DNA from 2 places in the Thiomonas sp. OC7 genome. Region 2 is predicted to be linked to the other one. Evidence: riboswitches for the same ligand, from Rfam matches in the RefSeq annotation. Region 2 holds a riboswitch; the other holds the start of a gene.
The links. Region 2 has a riboswitch for fluoride ahead of BIO17B3_RS18415 (class I SAM-dependent methyltransferase). Riboswitches for the same ligand answer to the same signal wherever they lie in the genome.
Positions count from the first base shown of each region.

Region 1: another riboswitch for fluoride. It lies ahead of BIO17B3_RS08150 (HIT family protein); the one in region 2 lies ahead of BIO17B3_RS18415 (class I SAM-dependent methyltransferase).

Region 1 is NZ_LR131953.1:1,682,774-1,686,391, reverse strand. Features, by position in the region: gene BIO17B3_RS08160 (hypothetical protein) at 1-236, shown strand, start outside; gene BIO17B3_RS08155 (histidine phosphatase family protein) at 676-1,293, shown strand; fluoride riboswitch at 1,365-1,429, shown strand; gene BIO17B3_RS08150 (HIT family protein) at 1,476-1,850, shown strand; gene BIO17B3_RS08145 (MFS transporter) at 1,850-2,605, shown strand; gene istB (IS21-like element helper ATPase IstB) at 2,600-3,364, opposite strand; gene istA (IS21 family transposase) at 3,351-3,618, opposite strand, start outside.
Region 2 is NZ_LR131953.1:3,805,054-3,808,671, reverse strand. Features, by position in the region: gene BIO17B3_RS18420 (hypothetical protein) at 1-589, opposite strand, end outside; gene BIO17B3_RS18415 (class I SAM-dependent methyltransferase) at 659-2,020, opposite strand; fluoride riboswitch at 2,243-2,320, opposite strand; gene BIO17B3_RS18410 (HIT family protein) at 2,392-2,772, opposite strand; gene BIO17B3_RS18405 (histidine phosphatase family protein) at 2,769-3,386, opposite strand; gene BIO17B3_RS18400 (Ppx/GppA phosphatase family protein) at 3,461-3,618, opposite strand, start outside.

The DNA.
Region 1 (3,618 bases), 2.1 Mb from region 2:
TGCCCGATTCGCTCATGGAGTATGCCAAGAAAGTGGCGCTCGATGAGCATGTCTCGATGAATCAGTTTTTTGTGACCGCCATTGCCGAAAAGGTGTCAGCGCTCAAGACGAGCGCTTATTTCGCGCAGCGGCGTAGCCGTGGTGATCTCACGGCGTTCGACGCCTGGCTGGAGGCTAGCCCGGATGCTGTGCCGGTCGCAGGCGATGAATTGTTGCTGCCGCCAGGCGCAGCGTGATCACGGCGCAGCACTTTGCAGCTTCACAGGGGTTGAAGTCAGCCCAGTGTCTTCGCCAATTTCTCTTCCTCGATGTGAGATGTGGCTCCGTTCGTCTGCGGCCGATGGACCTGGCTATACGTCAACGGCAGCTTCAAGGTGCGGCGGTCATTCGACCAATTATGTCGACCGGCAAGTGCTCGGCCGGAACGGACGGTCAGATTCCGCGGTTCACGGCCGCATCTGAATGTCCGCTTGGTCAATCACCAAACGGTGCTGCGGACCCACACCCGCCATTTGGTTTGGAGAAAAGCGCCTACATGACCGATTCGCGCTTTTCCCGGCAAGATGCAGTGACAGTGACTTGCCGCAGACACCCTTGCGAGGCAACATGGCCACGCCGCGAATGTCGGCATGGCCAGCACGGGCCTATTCCGTGTCTTTACGCAAGGAGCATCACATGCACATCGTTCTCACCCGTCATGGCGAGGTTGAAGGCATCACGCCGCCACGCTTTCGCGGTCGTATGGAGCTGGCACTTACTGATCTGGGCCGACGCCAGGCCACAGCGCTTGGCCAGACCATCGCCACTCAGTTCCAAGCTGCGGCCATCTACACCAGCCCGATGCAGCGCTGCCGCGATACCGGCGCGGCCATTGCTGCAGCCTGCGGCCTGCCAGCGCAGGTGCAGTCGGGCATCGACGATTTCGACTACGGCGAATGGCAATGGAAAACCCATGAGCAAGCCCGCGCCGAGTTCCCGCGCGACTTCGCGCTGTGGAAGCAAACTCCCCAGTGGATGCGATTTCCCGGCGGCGAATCCTTGCAGGCGGTGGCGCTGCGCACGGCCGACGCGCTGCGCGAATTGCTCGCCGGCCATGCCGACGACACCGTGGTGCTGGTGGCGCATGACAGCGTCAACCGCGTGCTGCTGATGCAGGCGCTGGAGTTGCCGCTTTCAAGCTATTGGCGCATCGAGCAAAGCCCTTGCTGCATCAATGTGCTCGACATCCACGCGGATGCTCAGGTGAGCGTGCACCGGGTCAACGATACTGCCCATCTGCGCGGCTTGACCTGAGTATGCAGCCCAAGGCGAGCAGACATGAACTAACAATTCGAAACATGCCATCTGCTTCAGCTTTGTTGTAATGCATCCCAGGAGATGACATCCTCCTGACCCCAACCGCCTCCAGGCTGATGATGTCTGTTCTGCGCTCCGTGTCGCCACGCTGCGCGTCGGACCATGCCGAGGAGACGACGATGTCCGCCACCAAGCCCTGCCCGTTCTGCCAGATCACAGAACCGGTACTGCGCAACAATCTGGCCTATGCGATTTTCGATCGCGACCCGGTGACTCCGGGGCACATGCTCATCATTCCCTATCGCCATGTGGCCGACTGGTTCGACACTACCTGGGACGAGAAGCGAAGCCTGCTCGCGCTGGCCGACAACGCCCGCACCCTGCTCAAGCGCGAGCACGACGCCGACGGCTTCAACCTCGGCGTGAACTGCGGACTGGCCGCCGGCCAGAGCATTCTCCACGTTCATCTGCATCTCATCCCCCGCTACCACGGTGACATGGACGACCCGCTGGGCGGTGTACGCGGCGTGATCCCGGCGCGGCAGAAATACTGATGCGGGCGCCCGATCTCGACGCTGTCGACGGCTCACCAGTGAGCCCGGCACGCAAGCGCCAGGCGTTGGCCTTCGTGCTGACGATCGGCGTGCTCAGCTTGTTCGCCGACTGCACTTACGAAGGTTCGCGCAGCGTCCTCGGCCCCTATCTCGGTCTGCTCGGCGCTTCGGCCCTTGTCATCAGCAGTGTCAGCGGGCTTGGCGAACTGGCGGGGTATGCGCTGCGTTTGCTGTCGGGTCGCGCCGCTGATCGAACCCAGGCTTTCTGGCCCATCATCCTTGTGGGTTACAGCGTGCAGATGCTGTCAGTGCCGGCGTTGGCGTTGGCCCACACCTGGCCCCAGGCCGCCTTGCTGCTCGTGCTCGAGCGCATTGGCAAAGGCCTGCGCAACCCGCCGCGCGACGCCTTGCTGGCGCATGCCGGGCAGAGCCTGGGCGGCTACGGCTGGGCTTTCGGCCTGCACGAAGCGCTGGACCAGACCGGCGCCGTGCTCGGGCCGCTACTCGTGGCGGCGGTCTTGCTGTGGCAGCATGACTACCGCCTGGTTTACGGTTTGTTGCTCATCCCCGCGCTCATCAATCTGACCCTGGTGCTCAGGGCCAGACACACCTACCCACGGCCGCAAGATCTGGAGCCGACGCCGCGGCCCGACGCCGCACCGAGCAGAACCTATGGTCGCGGCCCCCGATGGCCACTTCAAATTCCCCCACTTATGGCCAGTCAAACTCCTCCATGCAGGACGGGCGGATTATGAGGCATCGGCGGTGACGGCGATGCGCGCTGCGGCCTCCTTGAGGCGGTAGCTGCGGCCCTCGAACTCGAGCATGGCGGCGCGGTGCATGAGGCGGTCGAGGATGGTGGTGGCCATGGTGGCGTCGCCGAGGTACTTGCCCCAGTCCTGCACGACGCGGTTGGAGGTGACGATGATGGAGCGGCGGTGCTTGTAGCGCTGGTGGACGATGGCCTGCAGCAGTTCGGCCGCGGCGTCGCCGATGCGCCGGGCCAGGAACAGGTCGTCGAGCACGAGCAGGTCGGGCTCGATCCAGGCGCGCAGCATGGATGCTTGCTCGGCGGTGCTGGCCAGGGCGTAGTGGGCGAACTCGGTGTCGGCCTCGACGTAGCGCACGTCATAGCCCTGCAGCGTGGCCTGGTAGGCCACGGCCTTGGCCACATGGCTCTTGCCGGTGCCGGGCTTGCCGATGATCAGCGCGTTGGCGCCGTCGCCGATGAACTTGAGAGTGTGCAGCTCGAAGCAGGCCGCGCGCGGCAGCTTGGGGTTGAAGCGCCAGTCGAAGTCGGCCAGGGTGGCCTTCTCGTCCAGGCGCGACTGCTTGAACCGACGGTCGTTGAGGCGGGATCGCCGCCGGTCGAGCTCGTCCTGCAGCATGGCGCCCAGGGTCACCAGGAACGGCTCCTGGCTGCTCTGCGCCTGCAGCACGCGCGTGGACAAAGTGTCGGCGATGCCGGAGAGGCGCAGCTCGCGCAGGGAACGTTCGATCTCATTGAGGGTCATGCTGGTGGCTCCTGTCGTGGGTGAGAGAGTCGGCGGCGGCACGGGCGAACAGATCGGCGTACTCCTCGGCCGGGCGGATCAGCTCGTGCTGCTGGGTCAGCGGCTCGGCGCTCGGAGCGGCGTCGAGGGCCTGCAAGGCGTCGGCGACGAGCCTCTCGGTCAGCGCCTTGACGTGGCGATAGCTGTAGACGCCTTCGTGCAGCGCCCGGGCGCAGGCGGCGTCGACCAGGCGCCGGGGGTAGCGCTCGGCCAGG
Region 2 (3,618 bases):
GGCGCGTCATCGCAGCAAAGCCGGACCAGTCGTCCTCGGCATGGCCGTCTTCGATCGAGACGATGGGAAAGACGTTGAGCCAACCTTGATACAGCTCGACCATCTCCTGGCTGTCGAGCACCTGATTGCCGCTGCGGCTCAAGTGGTAGCGGCCATTTTTGTAGAACGAGGTCGAGGCCGGGTCGAGCGCAATGGCGATATCTTCTCCCGGCCGATAGCCCGCGCGCTCCATGCTCACCGCCAGCAGCGCATTGGCGCCCAGACGCGCCTTGTTGGGCGTGCCGTCGAGGGCGATGAGTGCCGCGTCGATCGCGGCCTGATCGCACACATCCCGCCCTTTGAGCGCCTCGGCGATTTCGCCCTCGATGTGAGCAATCACCTTGCGCACCCCTTTGCCGAAATAGCGCTTCGGGTCGCCGTCGCGCAGTTCCACCGCCTCGTTGCTGCCGGTGGAAACCCCCGAAGGCACCGCCGCCGAGGCGCGCGCCCCCGACTGCAGCGTGATCGTGGCCTTGACGGTCGGCGTGCCGCGGGAATCGAGAATTTCCTGCGCGCGAATCGAAGAAATAAGAGCGTCTGAAGCAGGCATGGCCTCTCCTTGAAGGGTGGACATCGACGGCGCGAAACCGCGCCGCCGCACTCGCAAAATGACGCGCAACTACGCCGTCTGCGCTTCGACCGGCGCCGCAACGACTTGCGGCTTCTCCGCGACTGCCGAGCCTGCGCTTGTCTTGCCCGCATACTGGTAGCTACGGTTGAACGGATACTCGGACTGCCGGGCCCGCAGCAGGCGGTCGCAGTCGATGCGGTCTTCCACCACACCATCCGGGCGGCTTCCAAGAATCTGGAACAGCGAAATCCATCCCTGCTCAAAGCCCATGGCCGATCCCGCGAGGTACAGCCGGTAAGCGCGCAAGGTCTTCTCCGCATGCTCGCCCAGCACGCGGCGAGCTTCGTCGAGATGGCCTTCGAGCGCATCGACCCAGTACCACAGCGTTTTGGCGTAATGCGGCCGCAGACATTCGAAATCCAGCGGCTCCAGGCCGCCGCGCGTCATGGTCTCGGCCATTACGCTGACATGCACGAGCTGCCCGCCCGGGAAGATGTACTTCTCGATGAAGTCGCCCATGCCGCCGGCGAGCTGGCTGTTGTCCACCCCGCCGGCGGTGATGCCGTGGTTCATCACCAGCCCGCCCGGCTTGAGCAGGCGGCGGATTTTGCTGAAATACAGCGGCAGATTCGGGCGGCCGACGTGTTCGCACATGCCCACCGAAGCGACCTTGTCGAAGGGCTGCGATTCGTCCACATCGCGGTAGTCCTGCAGCAACATGCGCACTCGTCCCTGCAAGCCTTTTTCGACGATCAGCCGGTTCACATGGTTGTATTGATTCTTCGACAGGGTGATGCCGGTCGCGTCCACGCCGTAGTGCTCGGCGGCCCACAGCAGCAGCCCGCCCCACCCTGCGCCGATGTCGATGAAGCGCTCGCCCGGCTTGAGCATGAGCTTGGTGCAGATGTGATCGAGCTTGGCTTCCTGCGCCTGCGCCAGGGTCATCGACGGCTCGGCGAAATAGGCGCAGGAATACACCCGGCGCGGGTCGAGCCACAGGGCATAAAAATCGTCGGACACGTCGTAATGGCTCTGAATCTGCGCGGCATCCTTTTCGCGGCTGTGGTGGCTGTGCTCCCACAGGGTGCGGCGCAAGCCGTGCCACATCCGCGCGGTGGCGGCCGAAGGCTCGTTGCGCGGGTCGTCGTCGAGCAGCACCGGGGCGATGCGCATGAGGTCGCGCAGATTGCCCAGAATGTCCACCATCCCCTCGACATAATCTTCAGCCAGTTTGCCGATCTGCCCGGTGGTGATGTGCCATAGCGCCCGCTTGTCGCGCAGGCGCATTTCGATTTGCGCGTTGCTCGGGCCCACGCGCTGCCCGCCCGGCAGCACCACACTGCAGGGCAGCGGAAGATGGGACAGACGCGCGTCAACCCGGCCAAGAAGAGAAGATGAGATCGAAGACATACGGAACTCCTTTCAGATGTTGGCAAGCACGAACCGACGCACCAGCAGACACAGGCGCTGTGAACAAAGCGGGAGCATGAGTTGTTTTTGCGCGGACCGAAAGCGCTGGGCGGAAGCCCCGTCTTGCGCCTGCGGCAAGACACTCCTGATCAATGGGGATGTAAACATCCGCGACTCCTCCCTGAAGGCGGCGCCTGCTGCACAGGCAGCAGGTCAACCGGAACATGGGTAGGAGTCATCAGCCTGGGGCGAAACCCCTATTGAGGCAATTGCACGGCGAACTCCATCGCCGTTTGTTGATTTGAATTTAGGCCATGAAATGCGCAGGGTCAATGTCCGGGGCGCTCAAGGTTGCTTCGAAATGCAATCGCTCAATACTTCTGCCGCGCCGGAATCACGCCGCGCACACCGCCCAGCGGCTCGTCCATGTCGCCGTCGTAACGCGGGATGAGGTGCAGATGCACATGGAAAATGCTCTGCCCGGCCGCACGGCCGCAATTCACGCCCAGGTTGAAACCATCCGGCCGGTGCTCGCGCAGCAGCAGAGCGCGGCCTTGAGCAGCTAGTTCGAGCAGCGCCTGATGTTCCTGCGGGGTGCAGTCGAACCAGTCGGCTACATGGCGAAAGGGAATGAGCAGCAGATGCCCCGGGTTGACGGGCGTGCGGTCATACACCGCAAAGCCCAGTCCGTTGCGCAGCACCCAGGGCATGTCCTGGCAGAACGGGCACTGCGAATCGCCGCCGGATTTCATGCCAAGCCTCGCAGATGCGTGGTGTCGTTGACGAGTTGCAGCGCGACCTTGCCTTGTGCATCCACGCTGAAAAGATTGAGGCAGCAAGGCTTTTGCGTGATGCGCCAGTAGCCCGATAGCGGCAGATCGAGCGCGTGCAGCAGCAGCGCGCGGTTGACGCTGTCGTGCCCGACCAGCACCACGGTGTGCTCGGCATGACGCTGCAAAAGCGCCCTCAGGCCGTCGGCAGTGCGCTGCGCCAAGTCCTGCAGCGACTCGCCGCCGGGAAAGCGCACCCACTGCGGCGCGCTTTTCCATAAGGCGTAGGTCTGCGGATGCGCTGCCTTCACCTCCTCGTGCGTCTTCCACTGCCACTGGCCGTAGTCGAGATCGTTCATCCCTTCGAGCACCTGTGCGCTCAGGCCGCAGGCCGCGGCAATGTCGGCGCTGGTTTCGCGGCAGCGTCCCATCGGGCTGGTGTAAACCGCCTGCGGGGAAAACTCGGCGGCGATGCGCTGCGCCACCGCCTTGGCCTGATGGCGACCGAGTGCGGTCAACTCCAGTTCCATACGCCCGCGAAAACGCTCGGGATGAATGCCTTCAACTTCACCATGCCGTGTGAGGATGATCTGCATCGTCAGCTCCAGTTTGTAGCTCAGTACCGCTTTTGCGGCCTCTGCTCAAACATTACGCGGCAGGCATGACGCGATCAAGAAGGACTTTGTAACGCGACGTTCCAGTTCAGCCGCGTCCACTCGGCGGCCTCTTGCCGCAGGCTGTATTCGGTCAGCGGATTGCCTTTGAGCCAGGGCTCCGGGGCAACGATATCGAGCGGCGGCCGCAGGCCCGAGAGCTTCACTCCAGCCG